Regions from separate parts of the Colwellia sp. F1 genome, predicted to be linked through region 2. Evidence: predicted binding sites of a transcription regulator. Region 2 holds the regulator's gene; each other region holds the start of a gene.
What was found. Region 2 encodes LexA, which represses DNA repair genes until DNA is damaged. Its sites were predicted from a motif close to TACTGTATNNNNATACAGTA; they were not measured.
Positions count from the first base shown of each region.

Region 1: the regulator LexA is predicted to act here: its motif matches at 2,581-2,600, upstream of AC0UA9_RS16490 (LexA family protein).
Region 3: the regulator LexA is predicted to act here: its motif matches at 2,548-2,567, upstream of recA (recombinase RecA).
Region 4: the regulator LexA is predicted to act here: its motif matches at 2,372-2,391, upstream of AC0UA9_RS12150 (LexA family protein).

Region 1 is NZ_JBWDLI010000028.1:901-4,975, forward strand. It holds partial or broken gene AC0UA9_RS16475 (IS5 family transposase) at 1,023-1,173, opposite strand; gene AC0UA9_RS16480 (hypothetical protein) at 1,427-1,654, shown strand; gene AC0UA9_RS16485 (endonuclease) at 1,665-2,399, opposite strand; gene AC0UA9_RS16490 (LexA family protein) at 2,616-3,029, shown strand; gene AC0UA9_RS16495 (Y-family DNA polymerase) at 3,017-4,075, shown strand, end outside.
Region 2 is NZ_JBWDLI010000004.1:300,120-304,194, reverse strand. It holds gene gspM (type II secretion system protein GspM) at 1-53, shown strand, start outside; gene AC0UA9_RS05760 (type II secretion system protein N) at 226-990, shown strand; gene lexA (transcriptional repressor LexA) at 1,127-1,759, shown strand; gene coxB (cytochrome c oxidase subunit II) at 2,350-3,513, shown strand; gene ctaD (cytochrome c oxidase subunit I) at 3,517-4,075, shown strand, end outside.
Region 3 is NZ_JBWDLI010000005.1:35,379-39,453, forward strand. It holds gene AC0UA9_RS05940 (RidA family protein) at 1-1,241, shown strand, start outside; gene recA (recombinase RecA) at 1,431-2,498, opposite strand; gene mutS (DNA mismatch repair protein MutS) at 2,838-4,075, shown strand, end outside.
Region 4 is NZ_JBWDLI010000011.1:154,076-158,150, reverse strand. It holds gene AC0UA9_RS12165 (LysR family transcriptional regulator) at 1-833, shown strand, start outside; gene AC0UA9_RS12160 (hypothetical protein) at 1,201-1,428, shown strand; gene AC0UA9_RS12155 (endonuclease) at 1,439-2,173, opposite strand; gene AC0UA9_RS12150 (LexA family protein) at 2,407-2,820, shown strand; gene AC0UA9_RS12145 (Y-family DNA polymerase) at 2,808-4,064, shown strand.

The DNA of each region.
Region 1 (4,075 bases), on a different contig from region 2:
AGAAGAATATAAAAAAGTATCTAAAGGTATGTTTGATGAGTTATGCAATACAGATTCATTAATACAGCTAAATATTGAAGTTGCATGCTTCGGCCTGAAACGATAAAGCATAATCAGCTTCTTTTTGGCTTATTTTCATTGAGATAGATTCCTTCATGTAAGTCATGTTATCTATTACATCATAGATAAAAAAATCAACTAGTCGTATTTAACGTTTTGCATAAAAGCATGTTACCTCTGCTACATCTTGATGCTCGAAATGAAATTTAAGAGTACGCTACTACTCTTAACTGATGAGTATAAAGTAATAATGCAAGAATAAGTGTGTCATTTAAGACAAGCATGCTAAAACTTTATCGCTGTTTTCAAGTTGAATTGGGTGATCTAACCCCAGAATGATCGCTTACTTTCTGCTCATCCCCTCGAAATGAACCTTAAACTATTTTTAACCAAATTTGAATTTATAGTTACTTTGTATTAATCGAGTTAGCTTCTCTATGCGTTGAACAAGTTAAATGTGGCGATGTTGAATCATTTATATTTAATAAAGTTGATTATAGCTCTGATTTAACTGAATTGATGTAAACAGTAGTAAGTACTGCTATTTTAACGGAAAAGTACTGCTATTTTAACGGAAAAGTGCTGCTATTTTGATGGAAAAGTGCTGCTATTTTGATGGAAAAGTGCTGCTATTTTAATGGAAAAGTGCTGCTATTTTAATGGAAAAGTGCTGCTATTTTAACGGAAAAATACTGCTATTTTAACGGAAAAGTGCTGCTATTTTAATGGAAAAGTGCTGCTATTTTAACGGAAAAGTACTGCAATTTTGATTTGAATGTCCTGCTTCAAGCGTCGTGAGTGTATAGCTAACGACAACAACCGCTTGAGATAACAAGACCTCGTTTAAGTGTTGATATAGGGGAGAAAACAGCTCTGCGCAGCGTAGCATCCAGCACGATATGGTTTCTTGATGATAAATACGTAAGACAAACTATAGCGTGTTGATCTTTACTGCACATATTTTAATCAAGCCATACCGGTAACCACATAAGCGAAAAGGCTAGTGCAAGCACACTCTGGTAGTTTCTAGCCAACTTATCATATCGAGTGGTTACAGTTCGATATTTCTTTATCTTCAAAAAAGCATTTTTAAACCAAATGCCGATAGCGATATCATCATTACCTTGTTTACTATTGCCTTTCTATTATCGAATATGATAATAAAATTCACGGCTAAACTTACAAAATCTATTACAGGCTAGAATTTAGCTTCATTTCTTCTTTATGCGTATCTTTGTTAACATCGAGCCAGTGAGAACTAGATAGTGCCTCAGTTAGACCACAGAAGAAATATCCATTGTCAGAATTCGCATTCTAAAAATAATGTTCTATAGTTAAACAACGATACATTAAGGATGATGACGATATGAAAGGATACCCACCAATTGTACTTGTCGATACTTGGTTATTTATAGCCACCAACCGACACACAGAGCTAACTCACTCTAAATTGCACGCCCTTAACGCAATCGATATTTACTTTGGCTCAATAGACCTAGCATATTTATACATTGAACAAGTGAAACGGGGTGATGTAGATTCATTCTTATTTGATAAGATTGATTACAACCCCGAATTCACTGACTTTATGTGACGTGTATCAACTAAAGGTTTAAAGCATCACACCGACTTTTAACAATATTATTCTGGCTTTTCTGTAGCACAGTAATTTTCTCTGCTCTGCTACATTCCCATGCATCTACGGGATACATTTTATCCCAAGCGGTCATGAGTTGGCGTTGTGCTTTACTCATGTTATATCTTTTATAAGTATCTTCCATATATAAATAAGTACGCGCTATTCTTCCTCTGGCTTCTTCAGGTGGCTCAGCCTTACGGTTTTCAATTTTCATAGCACAACTACCAAAATCACTTTTAACATCAGGTAGCATGGTGAAGTTATAGTTACTTCTTAAAGCATTAACAGCGCCAATCGCGGGATAAAGGTTAAACATATCTGCTTGCATATATCGATATTCAATATTTATCTTCTCTGCGCATTTACGACCTTTGAATGCCTTTCCTTTACTACTAACGCATTGCTCATGACCATCACGCCACTCACTGAAAGTACGCCCAAAGTTCTCTGCTGGTACTGCATGCTCCCATTCTATTTTTTTAGCGCGTTTCACATATTTATCAGTGGAAAACCCCTTAGGCGCTATTACCTCCTTTTTGGCAGTAAACCCTGCATCACAATAAAGTGTTTTTCGGTGTTCGTTATACACCTTTTGCTCTAGCAGCCTTTTGGCTTTGCTAAAGGACTGTACCTCTTGATTTGCTGCTATAGCAGGGGTTGCGATTAAAATAGCAACCAATAAGCTTATAGTTGTTTTCATTCGTATACCTATAGATTAATTATTATATGAATATGCCTGTCATCTATATTGAGTGCAAGGCTTAGCTCGATTTTAGTGGTTTACGCGCTAAGTACTTAAGGCTTAACACACAGTAATGAATTGAAAATAAACCCCATCGATTGTACTGAATAAATCTTTATAAAATTAGATAATGAAACTATACTGTATAGAAATACAGTTAATTGGGTTTGTTTTATGAAAGTGATACCGATTTATATTGAAGCTGGCATAACTGGCTTCGAATCCCCAGCCGCAGAATATAAAGAGCTTGGCTTATCATTAGATAAGTTACTTATCCGCCACCCCAATGCCACCTTTATAGGACAAGCATCAGGTCACTCTATGCAAGACATCGGGATATTTGATGGGGACTTACTTATCGTCGACCGCTCATTGACCGTTAAAGATGGTGATGTGATAGTCGCTAACTTTAATGGCTGCTTTGTCTGCAAAATAATAGATAAGCCACATGCAAGACTGGTTTCTGCCTCCAAAACTCACCTTCCTGTGACAATAAATCCAGAAGACGATTTTCAATTGGAAGGTGTTGTTACCCGCTCTATTAGGCTTCATCATCAAGCCCCAGAATTAACAGCATGTATGCACTAGTTGATGCGGTTTCTTTTTACGCCAGTGCGGAAAAGGTATTTGACCCAAGTATAAGAAATAAACCTGTGGTGGTATTAACCAATAACGACGGTTGTATCTGTGCTGTGTGCCCTATTGCCCGAAAATTGGGTATTCCTAAGTTTGAGCCTTACTTTAAAATAAAGTGGTTTCTACAAAAGCATGATGTTGTTGTGCGCTCTTCTAATTATGAGCTTTATGCAGATTTAAGCGAACGGATGATGAATGTAATATCACGGTATTGTGATAATCAACACATCTACTCTATCGACGAATCCTTTTTATTATTTAAAAACTATAATGGACTAATTAAAGATTGGAGCCAATACGGGCATAAAATCAGACGCGCCATTTGGAAGGAAACGAAGCTACCTGTTGGTGTTGGCTTTGGCATAACAGCAACGCTAGCAAAAGCCGCTAACCACGCAGCAAAGAAACTCAGTGGTTATAATGGCGTTGCTGTCATTGATAACATGCAAAACGGTAAAATCATCTTAGAAAAAATGGCGGTAAGTGATGTTTGGGGCATTGGGAGAAAACTAGCTCAACGGTTAAATCAACAAGGAATTCAAACAGCTTATCAATTATCGACCCAATGCCCTAAAGCAATGAGAAGAGAGTTTAGTGTAGTCACCGAAAAAACAATCAACGAACTCAATGGTATTAGCTGTTTATCGTGGGATGATATTGAATCACCCAAACGGGAAATATTTTCAACACGCAGTTTTGGTCAACGCATTGTTGATATCCATGCATTACAATCAGCACTATCAACCCACGGTACTATTGTTGCTAAAAAGGTAAGGCAACAATCTTCTTTAATTAAAAAGCTTATGGTTTTTGCATCTAGCTCACCTCACGATGATAACTATTACAAACACGCCATGATTTATCATTTTCCTGTTGCGACCGATAACAGTTGTGAGATTGCCAAGGCTATTACTCTGGTAATGACAGATATATTTGTTGCTGGTGTTCGTTTTTATCGTTGTGGTGTTGGTGCTATTGAATTAGAAAGTCGAAAGTTC
Region 2 (4,075 bases):
AGGGCAATAACCAAGGAGAAGTGAAGGTGAGGCGTTTACAGCTTGGGCGGTAATAAGCTGGAAAGTGTAAAGGTTAATTGTGCATAACAATAATAAAAACTGGTGCCTGAATAAAATTCAGGCAGATGTGAAAATTAAGCAAAAATAGCGTCTAGCATCTAGAGCCCAACGCCTAAAATCTAGCGGCTAGTACTTATAATTTCAAATGTTAAACAGAGACTACTAATGAAAAAAAACCTTGCCATGGGCATTATTTTTGTCATCGCTTATCTTGGCTTTGTAATTGCTACCTTGCCAAGCGCATTCGTTTTACAGCAAGTACCATTACCTAATAATGTTAAAAAAAGCCTTTACCTTTCAGGCGTTAGCGGCAGTATTTGGCACACTAATATCGCACAAGTTGTCATAAATGGTACGCCTATTAACAAGGTTAGCGCACAGTTAAGCCCTTGGTCTTTATTGTCATTAACCCCTAAGTTATCAATCACATTTGGTGACCCGTTTAATGCTGGTCCAGAAGGGGCTTTTGATCTAGTACTGTCGTCAACGAAAGCAAAAATAAGCAATGCTAATATGTTAATAAGCGCTAATGAAATAGCACAACAACTACCGCTACCTTTACCTATGTTAGCGCAAGGTGATGTCACCTTAACTGTTGCATCAGCGGAAATTGATTTTAGCAAAAACAATCAATGCGTTAGTGCAACAGGCAATGGCGCGTGGTCTAAAGCTGGTGTTACTGCTCTGTCTCGTACTGTACCGTTAGGCATATTAACTGCCGATATTAGCTGTGACCAAGGCACGCTAGCGCTAGTAATGTCACCTAAAAATGATTTAGGGTTAACCTTTACCGCGTATGTTGCACAAGGCGGTAAAGTATCAGGTGAAGGATATTTACAACCTGGCGCTAAATTTCCTGCCGCCCTTAATGACGCCCTGCCGTTTTTGGGTAGACAAGACAGTCAGGGTCGTTATCGCTTAGTCTTCTGAGTATAAAGGTGAGTGCGTTAGTAAAGTAGGATAGGTAACCCTTGCTAGTAAGCAGTAAAACCTTGTGTTTACCTTGTGGCTGTATATAATAACAGTTGTGAATAAATACAGCGTTTTACCTAGAAAGGAAAAGCTAATGCCAATCGTAAATAAATTAAAACCTTTAACTAAGCGCCAGCAACAAATATTTGATTTAATAAAAGAAAACATTCAAGCAACAGGAATGCCACCTACAAGAGCTGAAATAGCAGTTTTTTTTGGTTTTAAATCAGCTAATGCTGCCGAAGAGCATTTAAAGGCCTTGGCAAAAAAAGGCTATATAGAAATGTTGCCAGGCACTTCGCGTGGCATACGTTTAGCTGAGCAATTTAATGTAGTAGAAGGCTTGCCACTGGTGGGTAGCGTTGCTGCAGGTGAACCTATATTAGCAGAAGAGCATATTGAACAACATTATGAAATGAATGGTGATTTGTTTCATCCTCCCGCCAATTACTTGTTAAGAGTTAATGGCGAAAGTATGAAAAATATTGGCATTCTAGATGGTGATTTATTAGCAGTACATCAAACCAGCGATATTCAAAATGGTCAGGTCATTGTTGCTAGAGTAGAGAACGAGGTCACGGTTAAGCGTTACAAACGAGACGGTGATGTTGTTTATTTAGTCGCAGAAAATGATAATTTTGAGCCAATAAAGGTCGATCTTACTTGCCAAGAATTCAATGTTGAAGGGCTTGCCGTTGGCGTAATTCGTAACGGTAATTGGATGTAAACTGCGTTGCTTTAGTCTTTTTTAATCAATTGCTGCTAAAGACTTTGGCGGCAACACCTTTCTTATCTATCCCCCTATATATCACCCGATTTAACTAATAAAACCCACTTTGCTTGTTATATAGCCAATAATTCTTAGTAAATATAAGATCAATGAAAAAAGCTATAGGCTATATCTATCAAGCTATTCCAAAGCTTTAGAGTGCTTACTCTATTGATACTACAGCTTTTTTTTATAATTACCATTTGACGTAGATCAAGTTTTGAGCGATTCTAGAGTGGGAATCGAACAAAATAATAAGCAAGAACTGTATAAAAATAAAAAGACGTTGATGTGCTAATTCGATACCCAAACTTACTATTACATTCATGTAGTGCTGAGTTAGCAGTTTCACGTCAGTTAATTTAATAAATTTTAAATAGGGTATTACTATCTTGTTTGAAAATAATAACTAAATTAACAGTTAATCAGTTTAATGAGTATGAAGTACATTGCTGCTTTTCTGTTTTCTATTTCTTATACCTTTGTTTTTGAAGTGATATTTAAAATCATTTTTTAGCTTAAGTAGGTAATAATGAGGGAGAAGTTGAGTGAAGAGAGCTAACCATCGTAGGTTGATGGGAATTGGGTTATTTATTTTAAGCCTTTTTTCTAGTTCGGCCTGGTCAAATTCACAGTTAAATTTGACTAAAGGAGCAACAGCGATTAGTAGAGAAGTGTATGATTTACATATGCTTGCACTCTATATATGTACTGGTATTGGTGTTGTAGTTTTTGGTATCATGTTTTGGTCAATGATATTTCATCGTAAATCTAAAGGAGCAAAAGCCGCTGATTTTCATGAAAGCACCAAGGTTGAGATACTTTGGACTGCCATCCCTGTCATTATACTTATCGCCATGGCTATCCCTGCCACTAATACACTAATTAGCATGGAAAATAATGAAAATTCCGACATTACTATCCAAGTAACAGGGTCTCAGTGGAAGTGGCACTATAAATACTTTGATCAAAACATTGAGTATTACTCTGTGCTTTCAACACCAAGAGAGCAATATGAGAATCAAAATGGTAGCTTTAAAGGCAATGAGACAGCTAAAGGTGAAAACTATTTACTTGAAGTTGACAAACCCTTAGTTATCCCTGCCAATAAAAAAGTTCGATTTCTTATTACCTCCGATGATGTTATTCACTCTTGGTGGGTGCCTGCCTTTGCAATTAAACAAGATGCTAACCCTGGTTTTATCAATGAGGCATGGACGAATGTAGATAAACCTGGCATTTATCGTGGCCAATGTGCTGAGCTTTGTGGTAAAGACCATGGTTTTATGCCCATTGTTGTTGAAGTGAAATCGAGCGAAGATTATGACGCATGGTTGAAAGAACAGCATGCTTTAACCGCAAAAGCCGCTGATGCTGAGCGGGCCTCTTTAACTGCTTCTCTGAGTAAAGAGGAGTTAATGCAGTTAGGTGAAACAACTTATATGGCTCATTGTGCAGCCTGCCACCAACCAACGGGGTTAGGGTTGCCTCCCACATTTCCGGCACTGAAGGGCAGTGTGGTTGCAACGCAAGGCAGTATTACAGAGCATATTAATTTAATCGTCAATGGTAAAGGTATGATGCCACCATTTGGTAAACAATTAACACTACAAGAAATTTCAGCGGTGACTACATTTGAGCGTAATGCTTGGGGTAATGACACGGGTGATTTAGTTCAAAGCTCAGATGTTAAAGCAGCAGGCGGGGAGTAACACATGACGACAAATATAATAAATGAATCCCTTGATGATGAGCATCACGATCATAAAATGAAAGGTATTAAACGTTGGCTATTTACCACTAACCATAAAGATATTGGCACATTATATTTATGGTTCTCTTTTATTATGCTGTTAACGGGGGGCGCATTAGCGATGGTAATCCGGCTTGAGTTATTTCAGCCAGGTTTACAAATAGTAGAACCCGACTTTTTTAATCAGTTAACTACAGTGCATGGGCTGATTATGGTTTTTGGCGCAATAATGCCAGCATTTACCGGTTTCGCTAACTGGATGTTGCCTATGATGATCGGTGCGCCAGATATGGCTTTGCCCCGTATGAATAACTGGAGTTTTTGGATATTACCTTTCGCGTTTGCTATTTTGCTTTCTACCTTTTTTATGAACAGTGGTGCGCCTAATTTTGGTTGGACCTTCTATGCTCCGCTGTCAACCACTTACTCAAATGGTAGTACGGCATTTTTTGTTTTTGCTGTGCATATTATGGGAGTATCTTCAATAATGGGAGCAATTAATGTCGTTGTTACCATTATGA
Region 3 (4,075 bases), on a different contig from region 2:
TTTCAAGAAACACAGAAAATGCCCCTATGAGTGTAGTATCGACACAAACCGTCGCTTTTTCTCATTACAATAATATTTCAGCACAATTACCGATAGATCCAAAAACGGGGACAATAGTCTCTGGGGATATAAGCACACAAGCAACACAGTGCTTAGCCAATATTAAAGCTATCGTTGAAAGTACCGATCATGTTATGGACGATGTTATCAAAATAACTGTATTTTTAAAAAATATTTCAGACAGTGACGCAGTAGATGCTGTGTATGCAAAGTTTTTTAACAACTATCTACCGACAAGAACAATAATAGCTGTTGCAGACCTACCTTTAAATGACGCTTTACTACAAATAGATGCGCTCATTTCAAACGGAGAAGGCACTCAGCCACAGACACCTTGTGATCTTAAAAAAGTGGCAGTAAATACTGATAATGCACCAAGAAGCTCAATTTCTACACAAACAGTCGCATTTTCTCATTACAACAATATCTCAGGCCAACTACCTATTGACCCTAAAACGGGAAAAAAGATAGCTGGTGGAATAAAAGAGCAAACTGCACAGTGCCTTAAAAATATTAAGGCTATTTTAACAAGTATCGACGTGCCGTTTGACGATATAGTTAAAACAACCCTCTTCATTAATAAGCTCTCAGATATCGATGTCGTCAATGAAGTCTATAGCACCTTCTTCCCTGACTCAGCCATTGCTAGAACAGCCGGTTATGTGCCAGCTCGAACGACTGTTGTGGTGTCGGCTTTACCGCTCGATGCTTTGGTGCAAATAGATGCTGTTGTGTCACATGGGGACGGCACACCGCCACAAGCTGTTGAAGATAGACACGGAATTGTTATAAAAGCGAATAATACACCAAGTGCACCAAAAAGTGCTTACGCTACACAAACAGTGGCTTTTTCGCACTATAATCATATTTCTGGGCAGTTACCTATCAACCCAAAAACAAATGAAAAAGTAGTAGGTGGTATTAAAGAGCAGACTGCACAGTGTCTAGAAAACATTAAAACTATTTTAGAAAGCATTGAGCACGTTATGGACGACATAGTAAAGGTAAATATTCAGGTGAGAAATGCTGCTGATATTGATGCAGTAAATGAAATTCTGACTACGTTTTTCAAACACGAACTTCCTGCCAGTACTATTATAGGAGTAACTGATATTGCTCTAGATGCTTTGGTACAAATTGATGCAGTTGTTTCTAACGGTGAGGGTACACCACCAAAATAAAAGTAGTGCTGTATTTTAGCATTTGAAGTTTGTCTTACGGGAAAATAAAATCAGTTAGTGAACGTATTTTTACCAATGTATTTAGTTTAGCGCGGTGATCTCATAAGATTACCGCGCTGTGCTTTTCGTATCAGTAGTCGGCAAGAAACACCGCAAGCTAAGTAGCGTTTAGCTTATCTTATGCCAACCTTATTCTTCAAGAATTTTTGTATCCGCTTTGGCTGCTGATTTAGTGTCAACTCCGGCTTCAGCATTTTGTGCTTCAATACTTTTAGTCAAAAACATGTCACGTAATTTAGCGTCGACATCTTTCGCCATCTCTGGGTTTTCTTCCAGATATTTTGCCGCATTTGCTTTACCTTGACCAATACGCTCACCATTACAACTATACCAAGCACCTGCTTTTTCAACAAAGCCATTTTTAACACCTAGGTCAATCAACTCACCTAAACTGTTTATACCTTGCCCGTATAAAATTTGAAACTCTGCTTGTTTAAACGGGGGGGCTATTTTGTTTTTGACTACTTTAACACGGGTTTCATTACCGACAATTTCATCACCATTTTTAACGGCACCTATACGACGAATATCTAAACGGACTGAGGCATAGAATTTTAACGCATTACCACCGGTTGTTGTTTCAGGGTTACCAAACATCACACCAATTTTCATACGAATTTGGTTAATAAAAATTAACATCGTATTAGATTTTTTCAAGTTACTGGTAAGTTTACGCATGGCTTGCGACAACATTCGTGCCTGAAGCCCCATGTGTGAGTCACCCATGTCTCCTTCAATTTCAGCCTTTGGCGTTAGTGCCGCTACTGAGTCAACCACAATAATATCAATAGCGCCAGAGCGTGTTAACATGTCACAAATTTCTAATGCTTGCTCACCAGTATCGGGTTGTGATACGAGTAGTTCATTTATATTTACGCCAAGCTTTTCGGCATAAATGGGATCAAGTGCGTGCTCAGCATCAACAAAAGCACACACTTTCCCTTCACGTTGTGCTTGTGCAATAACCTCTAGCGTTAACGTTGTTTTACCACTTGATTCTGGCCCATATATCTCAACAACACGACCAAAAGGTAAACCACCAGCACCAAGAGCAATATCCAAGCTTAACGAGCCAGTAGAAATGGTCTCTACGTCCATTGTGGTATTGTCACCCAGTTTCATAATTGACCCTTTACCAAATTGTCTTTCTATTTGGCCTAAGGCTGCTTCTAATGCTTTTGCTTTATCGTCTTTCATAGTTTACTCCGCTAATCGGGTCTGTGATTTTGTTTAGATATGGCAAGTATACTGTATAACGATACAGTATCAAGTTTTTTAACGACTTATTTTATTTTAATTACAAACACAACAAACCTATACTTTCAAGTGATTGATTTATAGCTGATTATAATCCATTAATAACTTTTTACTTTTATCATCAAAAAAGTTACAACCTAAGTTACCATGCACTATTTTCAAGCGGAGCCTGTCGTTGCTAGTTCTTTGTACTTTTTTAAAAATGTTAAATAATTTTATCAGCTATATAGTATAATATCCTTACACAACCTTATTGATTAGATGAGTTGCAGCATTTAAATGACCACAACAATTTCAGACCTTTCTTCTCACACCCCTATGATGCGTCAATACCTTACGATTAAGGCTGAATTTCCAAATATTCTGATCTTTTATCGTATGGGGGATTTTTACGAATTATTTTTTGATGACGCAAAAAAAGCCGCTGACTTATTAGATATTTCTCTGACCGCACGTGGTAAAGCAGGCGGTAATGCTATTCCTATGGCGGGAGTACCCTATCATGCAGTCGAAAATTATTTGGCCAAACTAGTACAGTTAGGTGAGTCTGTTGCTATTTGTGAACAAGTGGGAGATCCGGCCACAAGCAAAGGACCAGTTGAGCGTAAAGTGGTACGTATTATTACACCGGGCACTGTTAGCGATGAAGCACTGTTGCTAGACCGACAAGACAATTTAATTGTTGCTATTGTAGAAAATAATGCACGAAGTAAAAAAGGCTCTGATCCTAGTTTTGGCCTGGCCTACCTAGACATAACCAGTGGGCGCTTTGTCATTACTGAGCCACAAACAAGCGAACAGTTACAAGCCGAGTTACAACGTTTATCACCCGCTGAATTGCTCTACCCTGAAACCTTGTCATCAATGCAATTTATAGAAGCCTACAAAGGCTTGCGCCGTCGTCCTGAATGGGAGTTCGACCTTGACACCTCCTTGTCATTACTTAATAAACAGTTTGGTACAAAAGAATTAACGGGGTTTGGCGTTGACGAGAAACTCTTAGGTTTATCAGCTGCGGGCTGTTTATTTCAATACGTTAAAGATACACAACGCACTGCACTACCGCATATTCGTGCAATAGTGTCTGAGTCTGCAAGTGCTGGGGTTGTTCTTGATGCAGCAACAAGACGCAATTTAGAGTTAACACAAAACTTGCAAGGAGGAACTGACAACACACTCGCTTCAATATTAGATCGCTCGGCCACGCCAATGGGCTCGCGTTTATTAAAACGGTGGTTACATTTTCCACTGCGTGATTTAACTATTTTGTCGGCTAGGCAAGAAGCTATTGAACAAATCATTGCAACGGAATTGCACCTAGATGTTCACCCTATTTTAAAAAGTGTAGGGGATATTGAACGTATTGTTTCTCGTGTTGCTCTCGGCTCAGCAAGGCCACGAGACTTTGCTCGGTTACGTCACGCTTTACAAGTACTACCTGAACTACAAGGGTACTTATTAACAGCAGCTAATACTGGCTATGTTGAGACATTATCAAAATTAATGGCACCTATGCC
Region 4 (4,075 bases), on a different contig from region 2:
TTGGCGGATTCTCTGCTGCCGCTGACGCATTAAATATTCAAGTTGCTCGTATATCACGCTCTGTAACGAAAATAGAAAAAGATCTTGGAGCAACTATTTTAATTCGTACAACTAGACGAGTTATGCTGACAGATGAAGGTAAGAAATTTGTTGATGCGGTAAATATTGGTCTTCAGCATATTCATAATGCAGAAGCAGAAATAACCGTTAAAGCAAAGATCCCTCAAGGGAAGTTACGTATTGATGCTGTTAGCCCATTTATATTTCATCAAATAGCGCCTCATATAAATGCTTTTAAAAAAGCTTACCCTAGTATTGAAATTGAGCTTAATTCTAATGAGGGAATAGCCGATTTAATTGAGAAACGTACCGATGTAGCAATTAGAATAGGGAAATTAGATGACTCAACATTACATGCCAAAACTTTAGGAAAAAGTTCCCTTTTTATCGTTGCTTCTCCTCAATATATTGCACAAAACGGCTTACCTAAAAAGCCAACAGATTTGAAAAACCATACATTAATCGGTTTTTCAAATATCAAAACTCTTAATAAATGGCCGATTAGAGAGTTAGATACAATCACACCGACAATAACGGCAAGTAATGGAGAAACCATCCGTCAACTAGCTTTGTCGGGAGTTGGTATAACATGTTTATCTGGCTTTATGGTTAATCACGATATCGAGTCAGGTAAGCTCATTTCATTAATAGACTCGTATAGAATTGAAGGTACTGATAGGGAGTTGGTGAATGCTGTATTTTATAAATCGTCGGCAGCTTATGAAAGGGTTAAAGCATTTATAGACTTCATCAAGCCAAAATTAACATTATAATTAATATTATTTTGGGTTTATAGTCGCTTTGTTGACTATCAAGATGACGGTAGTTCAACTTCTAATGAACACTAAAAATAGCTCAAAAATCCATTGATGTTAATGTCAGCAATCGTATCAAAGTGACTATTGGATTGAGTGATTATTAGAAACAGTTTTAGACCGCTTTAGGCTCCTAGCTGACTTAAATTTAGGTGAGCATAATCACTAATACATTAGATATGTTTAAGGCTCATTTGAATATAATCAACTATATGAGTCAGATTAATTGCGACTTCCTCCATCGTTGGTTCGAAAATTGTCAAAATTCGCATTCTAATAATCATGTTCTATAGTTAAAGAATGATACATTAAGGATGATGATGACATGAAAGGATATCCACCAGTAATACTCGTTGATACTTGGTTGTTTATAGCGACCAATAAACATACAGCGCTAACTCACTCTAAATCACATGCCATTAATGCCATCAATATTTATTTTGGCTCAGTCGAGTTAGCATCCTTATATACTGAACAAGTTAAACGGGGAAGTGTAGATTCATTCTTATTTGATAAGATTGATTATCCCCCAGAGTTTACTGACTATATGTGAAGCTTATTAACTAAAGATTTAAAGCATCACATCGACTTTTAACAATGTTATTTTCACTTTTTTGTAGCATGGTAATCTTTTCTGCTCTACTGCATTCCCAGGCATCTACGGGATACATTTTATCCCAAGCAGCCATTAGTTGGCGTTGTGCTTTGCTCATGTTATATCGCTTATACGTATCTTCCATATATAAATATGTGCGTGCTATTCTTCCTCTGGCTGCCTCAGGCGGCTCTGCCTTACGATTTTCAATTTTCATTGCACAACTACCAAAATCACTTTTAACATCAGGTAACATGGTGAAGTTATAATTACTTCTTAAAGCATTAACTGCGCCAATGGCAGGGTAAAGATTAAACATGTCTGCTTGCATATATCTGTATTCTATATTTACTTTCTCTGCACATTTACGTCCCTTGAATGCTTTCCCTTTATTACTAAGACATTGCTCATGACCTTCACGCCATTCAGTAAAAGTACGACCAAAGTTCTCTGCTGGTAGTGCATGCTCCCATTCTATTTTTTTAGCGCGTTTGAGATATTTAGAGGTAGTAAACCCTTTAGGTGGTATCACTTCCTTCTTAATATTAAATGTAGCATTGCAATAAAGTGTTTTACGGTGGTCGTTATACACCTTTTGCTCTAATAATCTTTTGGCTTTACTAAAGGATTGTATCTCTTGGTTTGCGGCTATAGCAGGGGTTGCTATTAAAATGGCAACCAATAAGCTTAAAATTGTTTTCATTCTTCGACCTATGGATAAATTGTTATGTAAATATGCCTATTATCTTTATTGATTATCAGGCACAGCTCGATGTGAGTGGTTTACGAATTAAGTATCTAAAACCTCAAGTTTAACACTCAACTCGTTATGCTGCATTGAAGATAAGCGTCATCAATTTATCTGATGAATAAACCTTTCTAAAATTTAATAATGAAACTATACTGTATAAAAATACAGTTAATTAGGTTTTTTTTATGAAAGTGATACCTATTTATATTGAAGCAGGGATAACTGGCTTCGAGTCCCCAGCAGCAGAATATAAGGAGCTCAGCTTATCATTAGATAAGTTACTTATCCGTCATCCTAATGCCACCTTCATTGGTCAAGCATCAGGTCACTCGATGCAAGATATCGGGATATTTGATGGTGACTTACTCATAGTTGACCGCTCACTTGCTGTTAAAAATGGTGATGTGATAGTGGCTAATTTTAATGGATGCTTTGTGTGTAAAATAATAGATAAGCCACAGGCAAGATTGGTGTCAGCCTCCAAAGGTCATCTACCAGTGAAAATAAACCCTGAAGATGATTTTCAATTAGAAGGTGTTGTTACACGCTCCATTAGACTACATCATCAAGCCCCAGAATTAACAGCATGTATGCACTAGTTGATGCAGTTTCTTTTTACGCCAGTGCGGAAAAGGTATTTGACCCAAGCATCAGAAATAAGCCTGTAGTTGTATTGACCAATAACGATGGGTGTATTTGTGCTGTATGCCCTATTGCTAGGAAGTTAGGTATCCCTAAGTTTGAGCCTTACTTTAAAATAAAATGGTTTTTAGAAAAACACGGTGTTGTTGTACGCTCTTCTAACTATGAGCTTTATGCCGATTTAAGTGAACGGATGATGAATGTTATCGCACGGTATTGTGATAATCAGCACATTTATTCTATCGATGAATCCTTTCTATTATTTAAAAATTATAATGGCTTAATTAAAGATTGGCACAAATACGGTCATGAAATTAGACGAGCCATTTGGAAAGAAACCAAGCTACCTGTCGGAGTAGGCTTTGGCATAACACCCACCCTAGCCAAAGCAGCTAACCATGCAGCAAAAAAACTCAGTGGTTATAATGGCGTAGCTGTCATTGATAACATCCATAACGGTAAAATAATTTTAGAAAAGATGACTGTCAGTGATGTATGGGGCGTTGGGAGAAAAATAGCTCAGCGGTTGAATCAACAAGGTATTCAGACAGCCTACCAATTATCGGCTCAAGACCCTAAAGCAATGAGAAAGGAATTTAGTGTAGTCACTGAAAGAACAATTAATGAGTTAAATGGTATTAGCTGCTTATCGTGGGATGACATTAAAGGATCTAAACGGGAAATATTTTCAACGCGTAGTTTTGGTCAGCGTATTGTTGATATCCATACATTACAATCAGCACTAGCGACACACGGAGCTATTGTTGCTAAAAAAGTAAGGCAACAGTCCTCGTTAATTAAAAAGCTCATGATTTTTGCATCCAGCTCACCTCACGATGATAACTATTATAAACACGCAATGGTTTACCACTTTCCGGTAGCAACAGATAACAGTTGTGATATTGCTAAGGCGATTAGTATAGTGCTAGCCGATATATTTGTTGTTGGGGTTCGTTTTTATCGTTGTGGGGTTGGTGCTATTGGATTAGAAAGTAGAGAGTTTCAGCAACCTGATTTATTCATGCCTGATAATTCGAATCCAGTGTTAATGAAGTGTTTTGATACTATCAACAACCGTTATGGACAAGGGACTTTGAAACTCGGTAGTGAAGGTCAGACCGACACATGGCAAATGAAGAGAGACTTTCTAAGCCCTCAATTCACAACAAACTGGAAAGACATACCTAAAATTAGTTGCTAAACCAATAATCA